Regions from separate parts of the Alteromonas sp. McT4-15 genome, predicted to be linked through region 2. Evidence: predicted binding sites of a transcription regulator. Region 2 holds the regulator's gene; the other holds the start of a gene.
What was found. The regulator sigma-54, encoded in region 2, starts transcription at its own class of promoters, with help from an activator protein. The targets are predictions, from matches to a motif close to GTTGGCACGNNNNTNGNNT.
Positions count from the first base shown of each region.

Region 1 (8,751 bases), on a different contig from region 2:
CGACTTTGCTTTATCTAGTAACGCTTCTTCTTTTTCAGTCATTTCTTGAGCAGCATTTATCAACTGCTCCACCTGACCGTCAAGAGTTTGAATAGCTTCCAGTAAGACAGACTTCTCGTCGAGCAAACGCATGAGTGATTCTGCTTCGCGGGAACTGATCAATTGCAATTCTTTTTCAAGCAATAAAGCGAGTGTAGAAAGTTGTTCTACCTGTTTGCTTAGTGCCTGTTCCAAATTGCTCATCTGTTCTGTCACTTCGATACCTGTATTACATTACTTATTAAGCTACTTACTAAATTACTTTAAAGATTAGTGGACTCTAGACGCCAACGGGCATGAGTTTTACTTTGAGCTGAAGATTTCTGACTCAAGTTTTGCAATTTTGTTAGCCAGTACTTCTGGATTAACGCGGTACTCACCACTTTGAATTGCTTTTTTAAGACGATCCACTTTTTCCTGATTCACAGGCGCTTCAGACCCTTTCTTTTGAACTTGATTTAACTGCTGCGCCGATTGTGTCAACGAAACAGAATCTTGACGTGGCACAGGTGCTGTCGATGCAGTCTGAGCCGATGCCTGTTGTTGGGCTTGCTGCGTTTGATTTTGCTGCGCAACCTTGCCATTATCAACGGGAGTTTTAGGTAACCCATTGTTTATATTGTTAATTGCCATAATTAATCCTCACTACCTTTTTGCCTCTGTTATTTGTATCGGCCTAGCGCGTAATTTCTTTAGCCTTTTTACTAACAAAAGCGGTAGATTTTCACTGCCTCAATTACAAGTGTATCACGACTTCTTCTGAACTGGCGACTCTTGCAATAACAGGCTTTTGGCTCGTGGCGTTAATAACTTTAATGTTATCACCTACAACACCGTCTTGTTGGGCAATTCCAGCTGTTTTTACTTCCATCCCAGCCACCTGCGCGGTAATGGTAATCCTATCACCTTTACATACAAAGCATAGCATATTGCTTTGCAGCGCCTGACCATCAGTTACCCGCCGTTTTACGCGAGCGCCAACAAGCGCATCAATATCAGTGAAAGCGGTAAATCTAAGTTTTCGAATATCCACTTTGGCAAGTGATAGGTTTGAAGCGGTCAAAACCGTTCCTGGACTTACCGCGCCTTGAGTCACCACAATTTCCGTAGTGCGCGTAACTTGACCACTTGTGAATAAATACCAATCATTATCGCCACAACTTACACGAACAGATATGTACGACTGAGCGAGCGCTTCATCAGAAGCATGGTATTGGAAGCCAGTAGGGCAATTGGGAATGTTTATTCTATCGTCTATCTTCACAATTGACACATCAGTGCTAGTATCTTGAGAGTTATCAGCAAGTTGTGACAATAAATATTGTTTCGCGCCTTCTTCGACTTTTTCGTGCATACTTTGCGAAGCATCACTCGAAATGGGAACAAGACCCATCGCAACGAGTGTGACGAACGAATAAATGGTTCTGCTTAGGCTGGCGTACGTATTTTTCATCATGACTTTTCGTGTTCAGTTGTTGAGTTATTGACTATGCTTAAGTAACTCAATGCAGATAACAAAGTTGCAGTAACGTGCATTTTGGTCGATAACCAGAAGCAAGCGTCATTTTTCTGTCGTTTGACCTGCAAAAATTTAGTGATATTGTCTATCTTAAACATAGTAGGCAATGATCATGCCCAGTATTACTTAGAGGTGACCTATGTCGGGGATTTTAGATTCAGTTAACCAGCGCACCCAGCTCGTTGGACAGAATCGTTTAGAGCTGTTGCTGTTTAGACTGAACGGACGTCAGCGTTTTGGGATTAACGTGTTTAAAGTGCGTGAAGTACTTCAATGTCCACCTCTAACCGCAATGCCGAAGTTGAACCCGCTAGTACGCGGCGTTGCACATATTCGTGGGCAAACAATTTCAGTAATAGACCTGAGCATGGCTACCGGTGGTAAGCGCATTGAGGATTTAAAAAACGCCTTTATTGTAATCGCTGAATACAACCGCTCTGTTCAGGGATTTTTGGTGGGTGCTGTAGAGCGCATCATCAATACAAACTGGGATGCTATTATGCCGCCACCTCAAGGTACAGGGCGTGCCAGCTATTTGACCGCAGTTACAGAAGTAGAAAATGAGCTAATCGAAATCCTCGACGTTGAAAAAATCTTAAATGAAATTTCACCGCTCAACGCTGAAGTAAGTACTGAGGTTGCAGAGGGCTTAACCACCCAAGGCCAAGAGAACAAAATCATCTTTATTGCAGATGATTCTGCCGTGGCGCGCAATCAGGTGAAGAAGGCGCTAACAAGCCTAGGGCTTGAAATAGAGCTTGCCAAAAACGGGTTAGAAGCACTTAACCGCCTAAAGGCGATTGCCGAAGAATATGGTGATGTAACAAATCGAGTAGGTGTATTGGTATCGGATATTGAAATGCCTGAAATGGACGGCTACACCCTTACTGCCGAAATCAAAAATACACCAGAGCTTCAGAAGCTTCATGTCGTTTTACATACCTCATTAAGTGGTGTGTTCAACCAAGCCATGGTGCAGAAAGTCGGGGCCGATGACTTTATCGCTAAATTCCACCCTGATGAGTTGGCTACAGCGGTCCAAAAATGGTTAATGACTGAATGCGAGTAACGGAGCAACACTGCATTGGCTAATAAAGATGTTTCGCCAGAAAGTTACCTTAAATTTAGAGACTTTCTCGAAAAGCAGTGCGGTATTGTATTAGGTGACAATAAACAGTACTTAGTACGAAGCCGCCTTGCCTCTTTGCTATACAAGCATAAGTACGAATCTGCGGATGAACTTATCGATGTTGTTGTGCGCGGTTTTGATCGCACACTTCTGCAAGGTGTGATCGATGCAATGACCACAAACGAAACGTTGTGGTTTCGAGATAATTACCCGTTCGATCTTCTCATTAAGGATTTATTGCCAAAACTCGCATCTAAGAATCAGAAGATTAGGATCTGGAGTGCGGCATGCTCTTCCGGCCAAGAGCCATATTCTATTGCCATGTCAGTACTTGAGTTCCAGCGTCAGCGGCCGGGCGCTCTGCGTGCTGGCGTTGAAATAGTGGCAACTGATCTTTCTTCTGAAATGCTTAAGAAGTGCGAGCAAGGTATCTATGACGAACTTTCACTTGCTCGTGGTCTTTCTGCTCAGCGCCGTGACACTTTTTTTGAGCAACACGAAACAGGCCTGATGCAAGTGAAGCCTGAAGTTCGGCGAATGGTATCGTTTAGAAGTCTTAATTTGTTGTCAAGTTATGCAGGTCTTGGCCGCTTCGACATCGTTTTTTGCCGCAACGTCCTTATTTATTTTTCACCTCAAGTTAAACAGCGAATACTGCAACAAATTGCCGGACAGCTGCAAAGTGATGGCGTACTGTTCCTTGGCGCTTCTGAATCTATTAGCGCAGCGAGTGATATCTACAGCATGGTTAAGTGCCACCCTGGGCTCTACTATCAAAAAAAATAAATATTAATATGGGTTTGATTAATAAGTGTTTTTCTTCTAATTGAACCCGTTTTCTTACTTCTCTTTCCCCGTCAAAAACACATTTTGGCATCTGCTTTGCTAAATAATCTTCAAGAAAGCCTAACCGCAATCAAAAATAAGTATCGATGACGTGTGTTGAACTTCTACACACATCACATGCTTAGAAGAGACTTTTTCATTTCTCATCTTGTGGGCAAATAAACGCCAAGCCAAAAGATGAACGCAGAGAAAGCAATACGAGTAAGTCAGAGGTCGATTTATGGCAATTAATTTAGACAAATTAGTAGGGTTTCACGAATCCGCGCTCAAGATACGCACAGAGCGTATGGAAGTGATTGCGGGCAACCTTGCCAACGCCAATACACCTGGCTACAAAGCCAGAGATATCGATTTTAACAAAGCTATGCAGTCTGCAATGAAAGAAAGCTCGGGGGGCGTATCTTCTCACTCTTCAGGTGGTCTCGTTAGGACAAATTCTCGCCACATAGGCGGCAATTCAACGTCAGTATCGGCAAATTTTGACATGAAATACCGAATCCCGACTCAACCTGATACGGGAGACGGGAACTCTGTTGAAGTACAAGCCGAAAGAAATCGATTTTTAGATAATGGGTTGCGTTATCAAGTAAGTCTTGAATTTTTGAATGGAAAAATTAAAGGCATGAAGAAAGCGTTAAGCTCTGGAGGTCAATAGTCATGAGTCTTTTTAATGTAATGACAATATCGAGCACAGGTATGGAAGCGGAAAATGTGCGCTTAAATACCACTGCAAGTAATATCGCCAATGCGAATTCGGTGAGCAGTAGTTACAACGAGACCTACCGAGCAAGACACCCTGTGTTTGCAACAGCGCTTCAAGATGCCATGCGCGATCAGTCAAAAGGTACTGGCGTGCAGGTAAGAGGCATTGTAGAGAGCGATGCGCCACTTCAAGTGGAGTATGCACCAAATAACCCAATGGCAGACGAGAATGGCTACATCTATAAGCCGAACGTCAACATTGTGGAAGAAATGGCGAATATGATGTCGGCGTCAAAAGCTTACGAGACAAATGTGCAAGTTGCCGATACAACCAAAAGAATTTTCCGCCGCGTGCTTCAACTCGGTCAAGGGCAATAATCTGCCGCTTGGTTAATGTGAGGATAAACCAGTGAATACCATAAACAATACCGGCTTAAATACAGATTTGTATTGGCAAGAAGAGACGGTGAAGATTGCCGATGGGACTGAGCAGCAGCTATCGCAAGAAGATTTCTTCGCGATGTTGACTGAACAGCTTGCCAATCAGGATCCGACCGCACCGGTTGACAATGACCAAATGGTTGCTCAGATGACATCTTTTACCATGGCTGATGGTATTTCACAGCTAAATGAAAAGTTTGAGTCGTTCGCTGCTTCCATGACATCAAACCAAGCGCTTCAAGCCTCTAGCCTTATTGGTCAAAACGTATTGGTGCAAGGCAACGTGGGCTATATGGCAAATCAAGGTGACGGCATTTCAGGGGTAGTTGTGAACGAGAAGACAGTTCAGAACATGAAAATTACCATTGAAAACCAATACGGCGAAGTAATTAAAACAATTGATGCTGGCACCCAAACTGCTGGCAACATCGAATTTGAATGGGATGGCAAAGACAAGCATGGCAATGATGTCACCCCAGGCGAGTATGTAATCAATGCTACCGGTGAGTTGAACGGTGAAGGTGTTCAGTTGAACACAGCCGTAAACCGCCATGTGGGAAGTGTCAGTTTGGCCGTTAGTGGTCAAGGCGTAATTTTGAATTTGGATGGTGATGTCAGTATCAATCTTGATGACGTCATTCAAATCGGCAGTTAGTAGGAGAATCAATAATGTCTTTTAATATTGCACTGAGTGGCGTATCTGCCGCACAAAAAGATTTGGATGTAACCGCCAACAACATCGCAAACGTAAATACAGTTGGCTTTAAGGAATCACGTGCAGAGTTTGGTGACGTATATGCGGCATCACTGTTGGCGGGTGGTAAAACCAAAGTGGGTGATGGTGTATTAACGCAAGAAGTTGCACAGCAGTTTTCACAAGGTAGTTTGCAATTTACCAATACTTCACTAGATTTGGCGATTACCGGCAATGGCTTTTTTGCCACTGTACCTGAAATAACCTCTCGCGATTTTTCTTTCACTCGCGCAGGCCAGTTCAAGCTAGATAGTGATAACTTTGTCGTTAACAGTAATGGTGACAACCTGCTAGGTTTTCCAGTGAACGCTGATGGCACGAGTGCATCGGTTGCATTAAGTACCACTGAGCCCGTGCGAATTCCTGACTCTTCGGGTTCGCCGCAGCAAACTTCTGAAGTCGATATTAGAATGAACCTACCGGCGGGTGATTCAGCACTTGATCCAGCAGATTTTAACCCAGAAGACCCCTTAACTTACAACGCGGCAACGTCAGTGACAGTGTACGATTCATTAGGTGATAGCCACGTAATGACATACTACTTTATTAAAGACGGCACCGCGGGTGTAGATAACGAATGGTATGTTGCAACAGCCGTTGACGATACCTTGGTTGACATGACCGACTCTGCTGGCGCTGATACTGACCCTGCCACGGCAGTGAACGTTTTGGGGACAAATACGGGTAACGCAGTGACTGCCTCCAAGCTCATCTTCTCGCAAGGTGGTGACTTTGTTGGGATGGAAACGCCAGATGGTACTGCAACACTAGACTTCAAGATGCAAACAGAGGCACTTGGTGCCACTATTTTGGCGAACGGTTCAGATCCATCGCAACAAATTAGCATTGATTTTAACCTTGATGTTAATGGTGCAACACCGAATGAGCCTACTCAGTTCGCGTCAGCATTCGAGGTAACGTCTCTTGAGCAAGATGGTTTGCCAGTGGGCCGTTTGACGGGGATTGATATTGGTCCAGATGGCCTTGTGCGAGCAACTTTCTCAAACGGTACGTCTGAACCTATCGTGCGTGTAGCCTTGGTACGCTTCTCTAATGAGCAGGGCCTTACTCAGGAAAGTAGCACGCAGTGGAAAGAAAGTATTCTGTCTGGTGAGGCACTAGCAGGTGAAGCTACCACGGGTACCTTTGGTGAAATTAACTCATCAGCGCTAGAGCAAGCGAACGTAAACTTGACCACTGAGCTAATCGACATGATTATCGCTCAGCGTAACTTCCAGGCAAACTCTCGAGCGCTTGAAGTAAACAACTCGCTTAACCAGACTATCCTGAATATTCGATAGGCGGATAGGGCGGCAGAAAAGCGGCAATAATTAAGCGCTTTTTCGTCGGCGAAATTCATATTACTTCACGAGGTCGCCTCTGCGCGGCCTCTTTATTTTTCTATATTTTTCATACCTCTACAACGTCATATAAGCCTGTTGGCTACAAACTCTACACATTGGCATTGCCTTTGCAAAATCAAGGGTAAGGTTTAATCAGAGTCAAAAGTCAGTCATGGACAAACTTCTCTACATCGCAGCAAGTGGCGCTTCTCAAGATCTTTTAGGTACTGGTGTACGCGCGAACAACTTAGCCAATGCGCAGACTACAGGTTTTCGTGCTCAGTTAGAGCAGGCAAGGTCAATGCCCGCGTACGGTGAAGGCTTGCCAACCCGAGTATTTTCAATGACAGAGAGCCCTTCAAATAATTACGAGTCTGGCCCGATGATCAAGACTGAACGCGACCTTGATGTTGCAATTCAAGGGGACGGGTGGTTTGCGGTTCAAGACCAAAACGGGCAAGAAGCGTACTCGCGAAATGGTAACTTCAAGTTAGGCGACGACGGAATTTTGACAGATGTTCAAGGACGCCCTGTATTAGGCGACAACGGTCCAATTTTTCTTCCAGTGCCGTTGGACAACTTGAATATTGCTTCTGATGGCACATTGTCTATGCGACAACTCGGCGCACCCGCCAACGTTATTGAAGAGGTGGGTAGACTGAAACTTGTCAGCCCTAACTACGCTGATATGGAGCGTGGTCGAGACGGTCTTTTTCGAATGGAAGACGGCTCAATAGCAGATCCCAATGCTAACGTGAAAGTGATGTCAGGCATGCTAGAGGGGTCGAACGTGAATGCCGTAGAAGAAATGGTCGACATGATCAGTCTTCAGCGCCATTACGAGCTTCAAGTAAAAGTAATGAAGCAAGCGGAAGAATTAGATACTCGCGGCAACATGCTGCTACGAATTCTGTAAACGTATTTTAAGATTTGTTGCTTGATAGGCAACGTCGGAGGTTAACATGCATCCAGCACTGTGGATTAGTAAAACCGGACTTGATGCCGCACAAACTGATGTTGCTGTGGTATCTAACAACTTGGCAAACGCATCAACGGTTGGCTTTAAAAAAGACCGTGCCGTGTTTGAAGACTTGTTATATCAAAATATCAATCAGCCAGGTGGCCGTTCGTCAGCAGATACTGAGCTGCCTTCGGGACTAATGCTAGGTTCAGGTTCGAAAGTGGTTTCTACGCAAAAAGCACATACGCAAGGGAATCTACTAACAACCGAAAATGCGTTAGATTTATCTATACAAGGCCGTGGCTATTTCGAAATACTTCAGCCAGATGGCACATTAGCGTACAGCCGTAATGGGCAATTTAGTCTAAACGACCAAGGACAAATTGTTACCTCAGGTGCAGGTTACTTGTTACAACCTCAAGTCACGATCCCTCCTGATGCGCAGCAAATCACGATTTCACAAGACGGTCAGATCAGCGTAAGTATTCGAGGACAAGCAGAGCCTCAGCTACTTGGACAGTTGAATGTGACCGACTTTGTCAACCCAACTGGTTTGCAACCCACTGGGCAAAATCTTTACGTTGAAACGGCATCAAGTGGTGCGCCTATACAAGGCATCCCCGGTTTGCAGGGTCTTGGCATGATCTCTCAGGGTACGCTGGAAACGTCGAATGTAAACGTGACAGAAGAATTGGTAAACCTTATTGAAAGCCAACGTCTTTATGAGATGAACTCGAAAGTTATCTCCTCTGTTGATCAGATGCTTGGTCAAGTTATTCAACAGCTGTAGGAGTAGGTTGAAATGCGTTGCGCCATTTTCATTATGCTTTGCTCACTGCTTAGCGCCTGTCAGAGTACTACTGATGAGCGCGTTCAGGCGAATGACCCGTTTTATGCGCCTGTCGTGCCGAATTATCCGGAAGAAACCGTTATTGAAGACGGCTCCTTGTTTAGACCTCATCTGGCTAACAGCTTGTATTCGGATGTTACCGCACGTCAAGTAGGTGACATTATTAC
Region 1 covers NZ_JAJALG010000003.1:113,103-121,853, reverse strand. The annotation lists gene flgN (flagellar export chaperone FlgN) at 1-255, opposite strand, end outside; gene flgM (flagellar biosynthesis anti-sigma factor FlgM) at 343-672, opposite strand; gene flgA (flagellar basal body P-ring formation chaperone FlgA) at 776-1,495, opposite strand; gene LHL20_RS03815 (chemotaxis protein CheV) at 1,698-2,627, shown strand; gene LHL20_RS03810 (CheR family methyltransferase) at 2,643-3,473, shown strand; gene flgB (flagellar basal body rod protein FlgB) at 3,754-4,188, shown strand; gene flgC (flagellar basal body rod protein FlgC) at 4,191-4,613, shown strand; gene LHL20_RS03795 (flagellar hook assembly protein FlgD) at 4,645-5,331, shown strand; gene flgE (flagellar hook protein FlgE) at 5,346-6,731, shown strand; gene flgF (flagellar basal-body rod protein FlgF) at 6,946-7,689, shown strand; gene flgG (flagellar basal-body rod protein FlgG) at 7,736-8,524, shown strand; gene flgH (flagellar basal body L-ring protein FlgH) at 8,537-8,751, shown strand, end outside.
Region 1: a site for sigma-54 is predicted at 3,557-3,575, ahead of flgB (flagellar basal body rod protein FlgB). Genes of this name have one in related genera too.

Region 2 (8,751 bases):
TGACCTAAAAGCGCATAAAAATGTAGGTCAGCAAAATGCACATTTCATCACAGAAGTATTACAAAAAGGACACAGATCTCTGTCGCCTTAAAAACGAAGTACTAAAGTAGAATGAACAATTTTTTAATAGAAAGTGGAATAATTTTAAGCAACCTCCGGTCTTGATTGTTAAGGGCAAAATAGGAGCTAGCTATGATCCTTGTAATCTATAGTGACAACCAGTTTCAGCAAATCATTACGCAAAGCTTGAGCAAGCATGGATTCTTGCATGACGTGGTTTCAAATTATCAAGCTGCACTGTCATTACTTGATGCTCAGCACTATTCACTCGTCATCGTGCAGTCCCACGCGCAACAGTCTTGCTTAGACCGTATTGAACGTTTGGTATTACAAAACCCAGACAGTTGGATTATGGCCGTTGACGGTCAGCAAGTAACTAACGTGAGTGCTGATGAAGCGGATTATTTTGAGGTGGGCGTCGATGATTACCTTGGAGGCGCATTCAACGAGCGTGTGTTTGTTGCTCGAATTCGTTCGCATATGAGAAGGAGTATGCCGAGCCTTGACACAAGCCTTCAAAAAAACGCAGACAACAGCATTCAAGCTGGGCCCTTTAAAGTTGATTTACGCTATCACAGCGTTACGTTAAACGGACAAGCCCTATCGTTAACTGCCAGAGAGTTTACCCTTATTAACTACCTCTGCCGTCACCCAAATCAGGTTTTTTCGCGCAATCAGTTGTTGAGTGACGTATGGGGCTACAACCATGAAGGGTATGAGCATACCGTTAACACCCACATCAATCGATTGCGTAATAAGTTAGATAATGTAGCCAGTATAGATAACGGCGCACAGCTCGTTGAAACCGTGTGGGGTGTAGGATATAAGTTAAATTTAACCGGCTACGTCGACAAAGCACTCAGTGCGTAATGTGTATTTCGCTGAAAGGTTAGATAAGGAAAAGGGTAGCGGTACCCAAGAAGGCAAAAATACCTACAACATCAGTGATGGTAGTCAGGATAACGCTACCTGCTAATGCAGGATCTATTTTTAAGCGTTTCATAATCATAGGTAAGGTTGCGCCTGCTAACGCTGCTGCAATCATATTGACTAGCATTGCAAAGGCGATAATTACCCCAAGCATATAGTCTTGTTTCCACAGCGCGATTACCGAGGCAATGAGGACTGCCCAAATAGCCCCATTTAAAAAGCCAATGGACATCTCTTTACTAATTAACCAGCGGGAGTTACTCGCGTTGACGTGACCAAGTGCCATACCGCGTATGACCAGTGTAAGTGTTTGGTTACCTGCAACACCTCCCATGCTTGGCACAATAGTATTTAGAATCGCCAGCACGGCCAATTGACTTAAGGTTGCCTCGAATAAATCGCTTACCATTGCCGCCATAAGGGCAGTGACTAAGTTAACCGCTAACCAAACAGAACGACGTTTAGTACTTTGCATGACTGGTGCAAAAGTATCTTCGTCATCGTCAAGGCCCGCCATACTCATCATCGAGTGCTCTGCGTCTTCACGGATAATATCGACTACGTCGTCAATAGTAATACGACCAACGAGACGATTATTTTCATCTACCACAGGTGCTGATAACCAGTTATATCGCTCAAAGAGACTTGCCACTTCATCATCAGGCATATTAACGGGTATTGCTTCTGACTCTGTATCCATTACGTCAGACACTTTGTCATCTGTATCGGCGGTAAGTAAGCGAGTAACGGGGACAATACCAACAAGGTTATCGGTGCGATTTACTACATAAAAGGTATCGGTATTCTCAGGCAGTTCACCTTTTAAGCGTATATAGCGTAGAACAACATCAATAGTAACATCTGGACGCAACGTAATTGTGTCCGTGTTCATAATGAAACCAGCGGTCTCTTCACCGTATGATAGTGCTTGCTCGGCACGCACCCTATCTTGGGCGTCCATGGAGTCGAGAATATCTTGTAAAACGGTTTCTGGAAGGCTACTGAGCGTTTCGGCTAAGTCATCCGTGTCCATCTCTTCCAATGCATCAACAACATTAGCTGGAAGCATTTTAGCGATGATGCCATTACGCACGTCATCAGAAAGTTCTTCTAATATATCACCGTGGAAATCGCCATCAATTAGCTCCCACAAATCATCACGAGTTCGGCTGGGGCTGGATTCAAGAATATGAGCAACATCAGACGGGGGAAGTTCTAGCAGAAGCTTACGCACAGACACGAACTGACCGTTGTTCAATGCACCATTTAATGCACGAAGCTGAGTCTGTACGTATTTGGAAACAAGCGCTTCTGCCATAAGTAGCGAGTCCTACTAAGCTAAACTGAGATTAGATGAAACGAGCTCATCCCAATTTGTCTACAGGGCAATTTGGGATTTATGCAGTAGAATATCGCAATTGTGATGAAGCTGTCATGACAATTGCGAGCATAATGACGTTATTATGACTAAGTGTTGTTTATTTCGCCAATTCAAGTGCTTGTATTGGGCGGGAGCACTTACTCGGCCTCGTTGAATTTGCCTTCAATAAGTTGCTCAATGGCTGCCATGGCTTCTTCGGCATCACTGCCTTGCACGACAACGTTGACTTGTTCACCTTGATGACTTTCAAGCATCATTAGTCCCAGTACACTGTTTGCGTCAGCTTCCTTGTCACCCTTTTTAAGCACAATTTTGGCGTCAAATTGGTTGGCTAGTTGTACAAGTTGCGTGGCAGCACGAGCATGAAGCCCTAATTTATTAACGATTGTGAGTGTTTTCTCAATAATCATTACTGGTTCAACTCTCTGTGACGGATTTGAACGTCTGGATGAATTTCCAAAAATGTTTTTGATAGCGCTTGGGCGATGTATACCGAGCGGTGCTGTCCGCCAGTACAACCAATTGCCACGGTGACATAACTGCGATTATTGCGCTCTAAATGTGGAAGCCACGTTGTGATCAGGTTCTGTATTTGCCAAATAAATTTTGTTACTACAGGTTGAGACCCTAAAAATACTTCAACAGGCGCGTCTAGCCCAGTCAAGTGCTTTAAATCTGGTTCCCAATGAGGGTTGGGCAAAAACCGTGCATCAAATACATAGTCTGCATCTTTGGGAATGCCGTGCTTAAAGCCGAATGACTCAAACACAAGCACTAATCGCGAGCTTTTCTTACCAAGAATACGTTCGCGTATTAGCTCAGCGAGTTGATGAATAGTGAGTTTGTCGGTATCCAAATAGAGATCGGCTCGCTCGACAATAGGGGCCAGCAGCGCTGACTCTGCGCGAATGGCTTCAGAGAGAGACTTGTTGAGCTTGGCCAGCGGGTGCAATCTGCGTGTTTCGCTAAAACGCTTAACGAGCACATCATCACTAGCATCAATATACACAATGGTCATCGACCAAGACGAAGGCAGGTAATCAAGTATTTCTACTAAATCGTCTGGATTTTTAGGCAGGTTACGTACGTCTATGCTAACGGCGACTTGATCGTATTCATCAACCACTGTGTGCGTTAGCGTAGGGAGCAAGTTAACCGGAATATTGTCAACGCAGTAATACCCTAAGTCTTCAAGAGCGCGCAGTGCAATTGATTTTCCTGAGCCCGAACGACCACTGATAATAATCAGCTTCACTTATATTCTCCCTTTACACTGTTAAGCGCTTAATGCAGTAATGTTGTATAGCAGCGAGTTACGCTAACGCATTTATAATGTCATCGCTTGTGGTAGCACGCCTTATTGCTTTAATAGTGTCTTTATTACTCAGTTTGCCTGCGACTGTGGCTAGTGTTTGTAGATGACCTTCGGTTTGTTCTTCAGGTACTAATAGTGCAAAGAAAATATCGACAGGTTTTTCATCTAGCGCATCAAAATCAATAGCTGGTGTGCTGGTAACAACAATGGCAATAACTCTATCAAGGCCAGCTAAGCGACCATGGGGAAGGGCAATGCCGTTTCCGATACCTGTGCTACCCATTCGTTCTCTCGCCAACAAACTATTCAGTACTGTCGACTGGTCGATATGCGCGTTGTTCTTAGCAGCAATATCGGCAATGATCTCTAAAATACGCTTTTTACTATTACATTGAACCGCACATTCAGTGCGGTCCAGACTTACGATGGCTTGTATATCCATACTTAATTAACTACTAGTGCTTTTTAAGTTTTTCCTTATGCTTGATTACCTGCCGGTCGAGTTTATCAACCATGCTGTCAATCGCCGCATACATGTCGGTATTTTCTGAGGATGCGAATACTTCAGCGCCACTTAAGTGAACTGTCGCTTCTGCTTTTTGGTTTAATTTTTCAACGTTCAGGATGACATGCACATTAGAAATGTGATCAAAGTGACGTTCAAGTTTGCTGAACTTCGTATCGACATAATTACGCAAAGAGTCGGTGATTTCGACATGATGACCAGTAAGGTTGATTTGCATATTTCGTCTTCCTTATATTATTAAGCCCGTTAAATAAGGCTCTTGCGTTGGTTCGACGGCGGGATCGATAACGATTCCCGGTACTTTGCTATTGTCCGCCGGGCAACTTTAATGCCTTGCTCGGCCAACAATGAAGCAATCTTGCTATCACTTAGTGGTTTACTGGGTTTTTCAGCTGCCACTAGTTTTTTGATCAATGCACGAATGGCGGTTGATGAACATTCACCACCTGACTCCGTTGCAACATGGCTAGAGAAGAAATACTTCAACTCGAAGATGCCACGAGGGGTATGCATGTATTTTTGTGTTGTCACACGTGAAATAGTCGATTCGTGCATATCTACCATTTCTGCGACATCATTTAATACCATTGGTTTCATCATTTCTGGGCCATGTTCAAAAAAGCCCATTTGTTGCTGCACAATACAATTTGCTACCTTCATCAGTGTGTCGTTACGCGACTCTAGGCTTTTGATAAACCACTTGGCTTCTTGCATGTGTGAGCGGATAAATTGTGAATCGCTACTGTTCTTCGCACGGCGACTCATTGCGGCATATTGTTGATTGACGCTAAGTTTTGGCAGGCTATCAGGGTTCAGCTCAACCACCCAACGGCCATTCTTTTTGGTAACCGATACATCTGGAATAACGTACTCAGGTTCTTTAGTAACTAAAGCACTACCTGGGCGAGGATTCAAGGTTTGCAGCAAACGCATAGCCTCGCGAAGCTGATCTTCTTTCAATCGGCTCTTGCGCATTAAGGTGCGGTAATCTTTGCTACTCAGCAAATCAGAATAGTCTTCTATTAACTGCTTTGCCTCGGCAAGCCATGGTGTATCATCTGCGAATTGGCGAAGCTGTACCATCAAGCATTCTTGTGGGGTGCGCGATCCAGAACCAATGGGATCGAACATTTGAATGCGCTTTAATACACATTCTACTTCGTCCATTTCAATGAGTTCCTCTTCATCTTCGCCAGAGGCTTCTTGCGCGTTAACCGCCTCTAAAATCTCTTCAAGAGTAACGGTTAGATACCCTGACTCATCGATAGAATCAATGATAGCCATTGCAATGGCACGGTCAGTGTCAGAAAAAGGGGTGAGGCGCATCTGCCACAATAGATGTTCTTGTATGTCCTCAGTCGTTTCACCTTGGAAAATTTGTTCGTCGTCACTGGCAGGTCCTGGTGCCGGCGCAGACGATGCTGAATAATACTCATCCCATGTGCTATCGATTGGCAATTCGTCTGGAAGATCATTTTTTTCTAGTGCGTCGCCAGCTTCCAAAGTATCACTTGATGCAGTGGCAGAAGCTTCTACCCCACTGTCATCATTATCGATGTTATTTTTTTCAAGCTGAGGCTCGTCGTGGCCTTCTTCAACTTCTAATAGCGGGTTTGAATCCAACGCTTCTTGAATTTCTTGTTGAAGATCGAGCGTAGAAAGCTGCAACAGTTTAATGGCCTGCTGCAACTGAGGTGTCATGGTGAGTTGTTGGCTAAATTTTAGCTGTAAAGATGGTTTCATCTACGTCTTATTTAAATGCTCTAAATTGAATATACCTGAGCGAGATTGAAAAATGACAATCCGGTTACACTAACTATAGCCTGAATTGTTCGCCTAGGTATACATCCCTTACTTTTTGATTACTTAAAACCTGTTCCGCAGTTCCTTGCGCAATAAGCTCGCCATGACTCACAATGTACGCTTTTTCACAAACATCCAATGTTTCTCGTACGTTGTGGTCAGTGATAAGGATACCGATACCCCTATCTCGAAGATGTTGAATAATCTTCTTTATATCATTTACTGATATTGGATCAACACCAGCAAAGGGTTCATCCAATAAAATAAATTGTGGTTTAGCTGCAAGGGCGCGCGCAATTTCCACTCGGCGGCGTTCTCCCCCTGACAAACTCATCCCCGTACTATTACGTATATGGTTAATATTAAATTCATCAAGTAGCGCATCGGCTTCTTCCTCTTGCTGCTGTGAATTTAAATCTTTACGGGTTTGTAAAATTGCCATGATATTTTCATGCACAGTGAGCTTTCTAAATATAGATGCTTCCTGCGGGAGGTAGCCAATTCCGCGGCGTGCACGCTCATGCATGGGCTGATGTGTTAACTCGTTGTCGTCAATTTCAATGGCGCCCTTATCAAGAGGAACAAGCCCAACAATCATATAAAATGTTGTGGTCTTACCAGCACCATTTGGGCCTAACAGGCCTACAATTTGACCTGTCGATACACTGAGGCTGACATCTCGGACAACCTGGCGTGATTTATACGCCTTAGCAAGGTTTCTTGCGCTCAAAGTAGCCATTGCTATTGGTTGCCCTCGTTATCTTGTTCGTTGTCTTTAGCATTCGTCTTGCGAATTGCTTCAGGAGTGAAAACAGTTGTCACTCTTCCTTCACCGTTGTCGTCATCGCCACCGGTTGCAAGCAGTTGCTCGGTAATCATATCAAAGGTAATGCTGTCACCTTTTACCATACTGGTGTCTTGTTTCAGCTCCGCTTTCCCGGTAAGCGATATCACCCGATTAATCACTTCGTAGCGAATTTCATTCGCCTTAGCGGATACTGGCGTTCCATCTTCAAGCTCTTGCGTATAGCTCGCAGGGTTACCGCGTGCGACAAACACTTCTCTGCCTTCGCCCGCTGTCGCGATAACTTCAACTTCGTCGGCATTAATCACAAGCGAGCCTTGAGTAATTAGAACATCATCTTTGAACAACGATGTTTTATTTTTTCCATCAACAAATTGTGACTTAGCATCGACTTTAATTGGCTTAGAAAAGTCATCTTCACTAGCGAAAACGGAACCACTAGCCAACGCTAAAATTAAGCTAGTTGCTAGGGGAATAAGTGGTTTGTACATGATCGATAAGCTCATATTCTTGGGTGCGCAAATTCGCATTAAACCCATTGCTTTGAATGACATATTGCGACCCCAGTATCTCTACTGGTTGATCAGATGTCATCTGCTTGTTGTCTAAATTAATCTGAATGTATTGTGTCGTAATGGTTTTGACAAAATCATCTGTAGTTTGGTTCTCTATTTGTACGTTATTTTCAAGCTGAATCAGCTCGTTGTTGTACAATGTTCCTTCCACAGCGGTAACGACCCACGGTGACGTAGCGTTATCAGTGTAAAGTGTATAGCGTGGCGCACGGAACAATACAAAGCCAAGTTGATCGTAATGCTCCATCGATTCTGCAAACACCTTATGATTGAGCTGGCCGTCTTGATTATAAAGAGTCGTAGTAAGATTTTTTGCCTTATACGCGGGTTTTAATGCATCAAGTTCGCCGCTATTTCTTACTTCTGGCGGCTCTTCCATCCACGTGGGTAAATACATTAGTAGCGCCAATATAAATAGCGCAGAAATGCTCAGCCCCAGTCGATTGAAGCCAAATTGGCTCATACACTCGCTCCAAAAATACCTTGCTCAACCCCTTTGGCTTGCAGGATTGTGTCAGAAATTTCGCGCACAGCCCCAAATCCACCAGGGAGCGTAGTTTTCCAGTTTGCTTGTTTAGCGACAAAAGGATGGGCATCTGAAACTGCAATTTTTACGCTTGCATGGGCAAACATACCTGTGTCAGGCATGTCGTCGCCTACAGTGGCAACATTATCAGGGCGCAATGACAATTCAGTCATTAGGGCTTGTAGTGCGGCAGACTTATTTTCTTCACCTTGAATGATATGGGCTACGTTGAGTGCCTTCATGCGGTTTTCCACAATGGTAGAGCGACGCCCCGTAATTACTGCAACGTCAACGCCATGACTCACTAAGGCCTTTACGCCGTAGCCATCTCGGGTGTGAAATGCTTTGAGCTCTTCACCATCATTGCCCAGATAAATGCGCCCATCAGAAAAAACACCATCTACATCACAAACCAACAGTTTAATATCTGCAAGACGCTTAAAGAGCGTGTCATCTAATTCGGTATATAACGTTGTCGCCATTTACAGCACCCCCGCTTTTAATAGCATATGCATGTTAAAGGCGCCGATAGGTTTGCGATCGCTGTCAACCACCATCAATGCACTAATTTTATGGCTTTCCATTAGGTTCAATGCTTCAACCGCTAGCTCTTCTTGAGTGGTTGTTTTTCCGCCTTGTGTCATAACGTCAATAACTTGGGCGCTATGTAAATCAACTCGCGCATCTAAAATACGACGCAAGTCTCCGTCTGTAAACACGCCAAGCAAAATTCCGGCACTATCAATAATGCCTGTCATTCCTAATCCTTTTTTAGAAATTTCAAGGAGTGCTTCGGCAACGGTTGCATCTGACTTTGTTAGCGGAATATC
Region 2 covers NZ_JAJALG010000007.1:62,237-70,987, forward strand. The annotation lists gene LHL20_RS07645 (response regulator transcription factor) at 193-930, shown strand; gene mgtE (magnesium transporter) at 950-2,308, opposite strand; gene LHL20_RS07655 (HPr family phosphocarrier protein) at 2,509-2,781, opposite strand; gene rapZ (RNase adapter RapZ) at 2,781-3,626, opposite strand; gene ptsN (PTS IIA-like nitrogen regulatory protein PtsN) at 3,685-4,128, opposite strand; gene hpf (ribosome hibernation promoting factor) at 4,142-4,429, opposite strand; gene LHL20_RS07675 (RNA polymerase factor sigma-54) at 4,459-5,955, opposite strand; gene lptB (LPS export ABC transporter ATP-binding protein) at 6,029-6,754, opposite strand; gene lptA (lipopolysaccharide transport periplasmic protein LptA) at 6,757-7,311, opposite strand; gene lptC (LPS export ABC transporter periplasmic protein LptC) at 7,280-7,858, opposite strand; gene kdsC (3-deoxy-manno-octulosonate-8-phosphatase KdsC) at 7,855-8,403, opposite strand; gene LHL20_RS07700 (KpsF/GutQ family sugar-phosphate isomerase) at 8,404-8,751, opposite strand, start outside.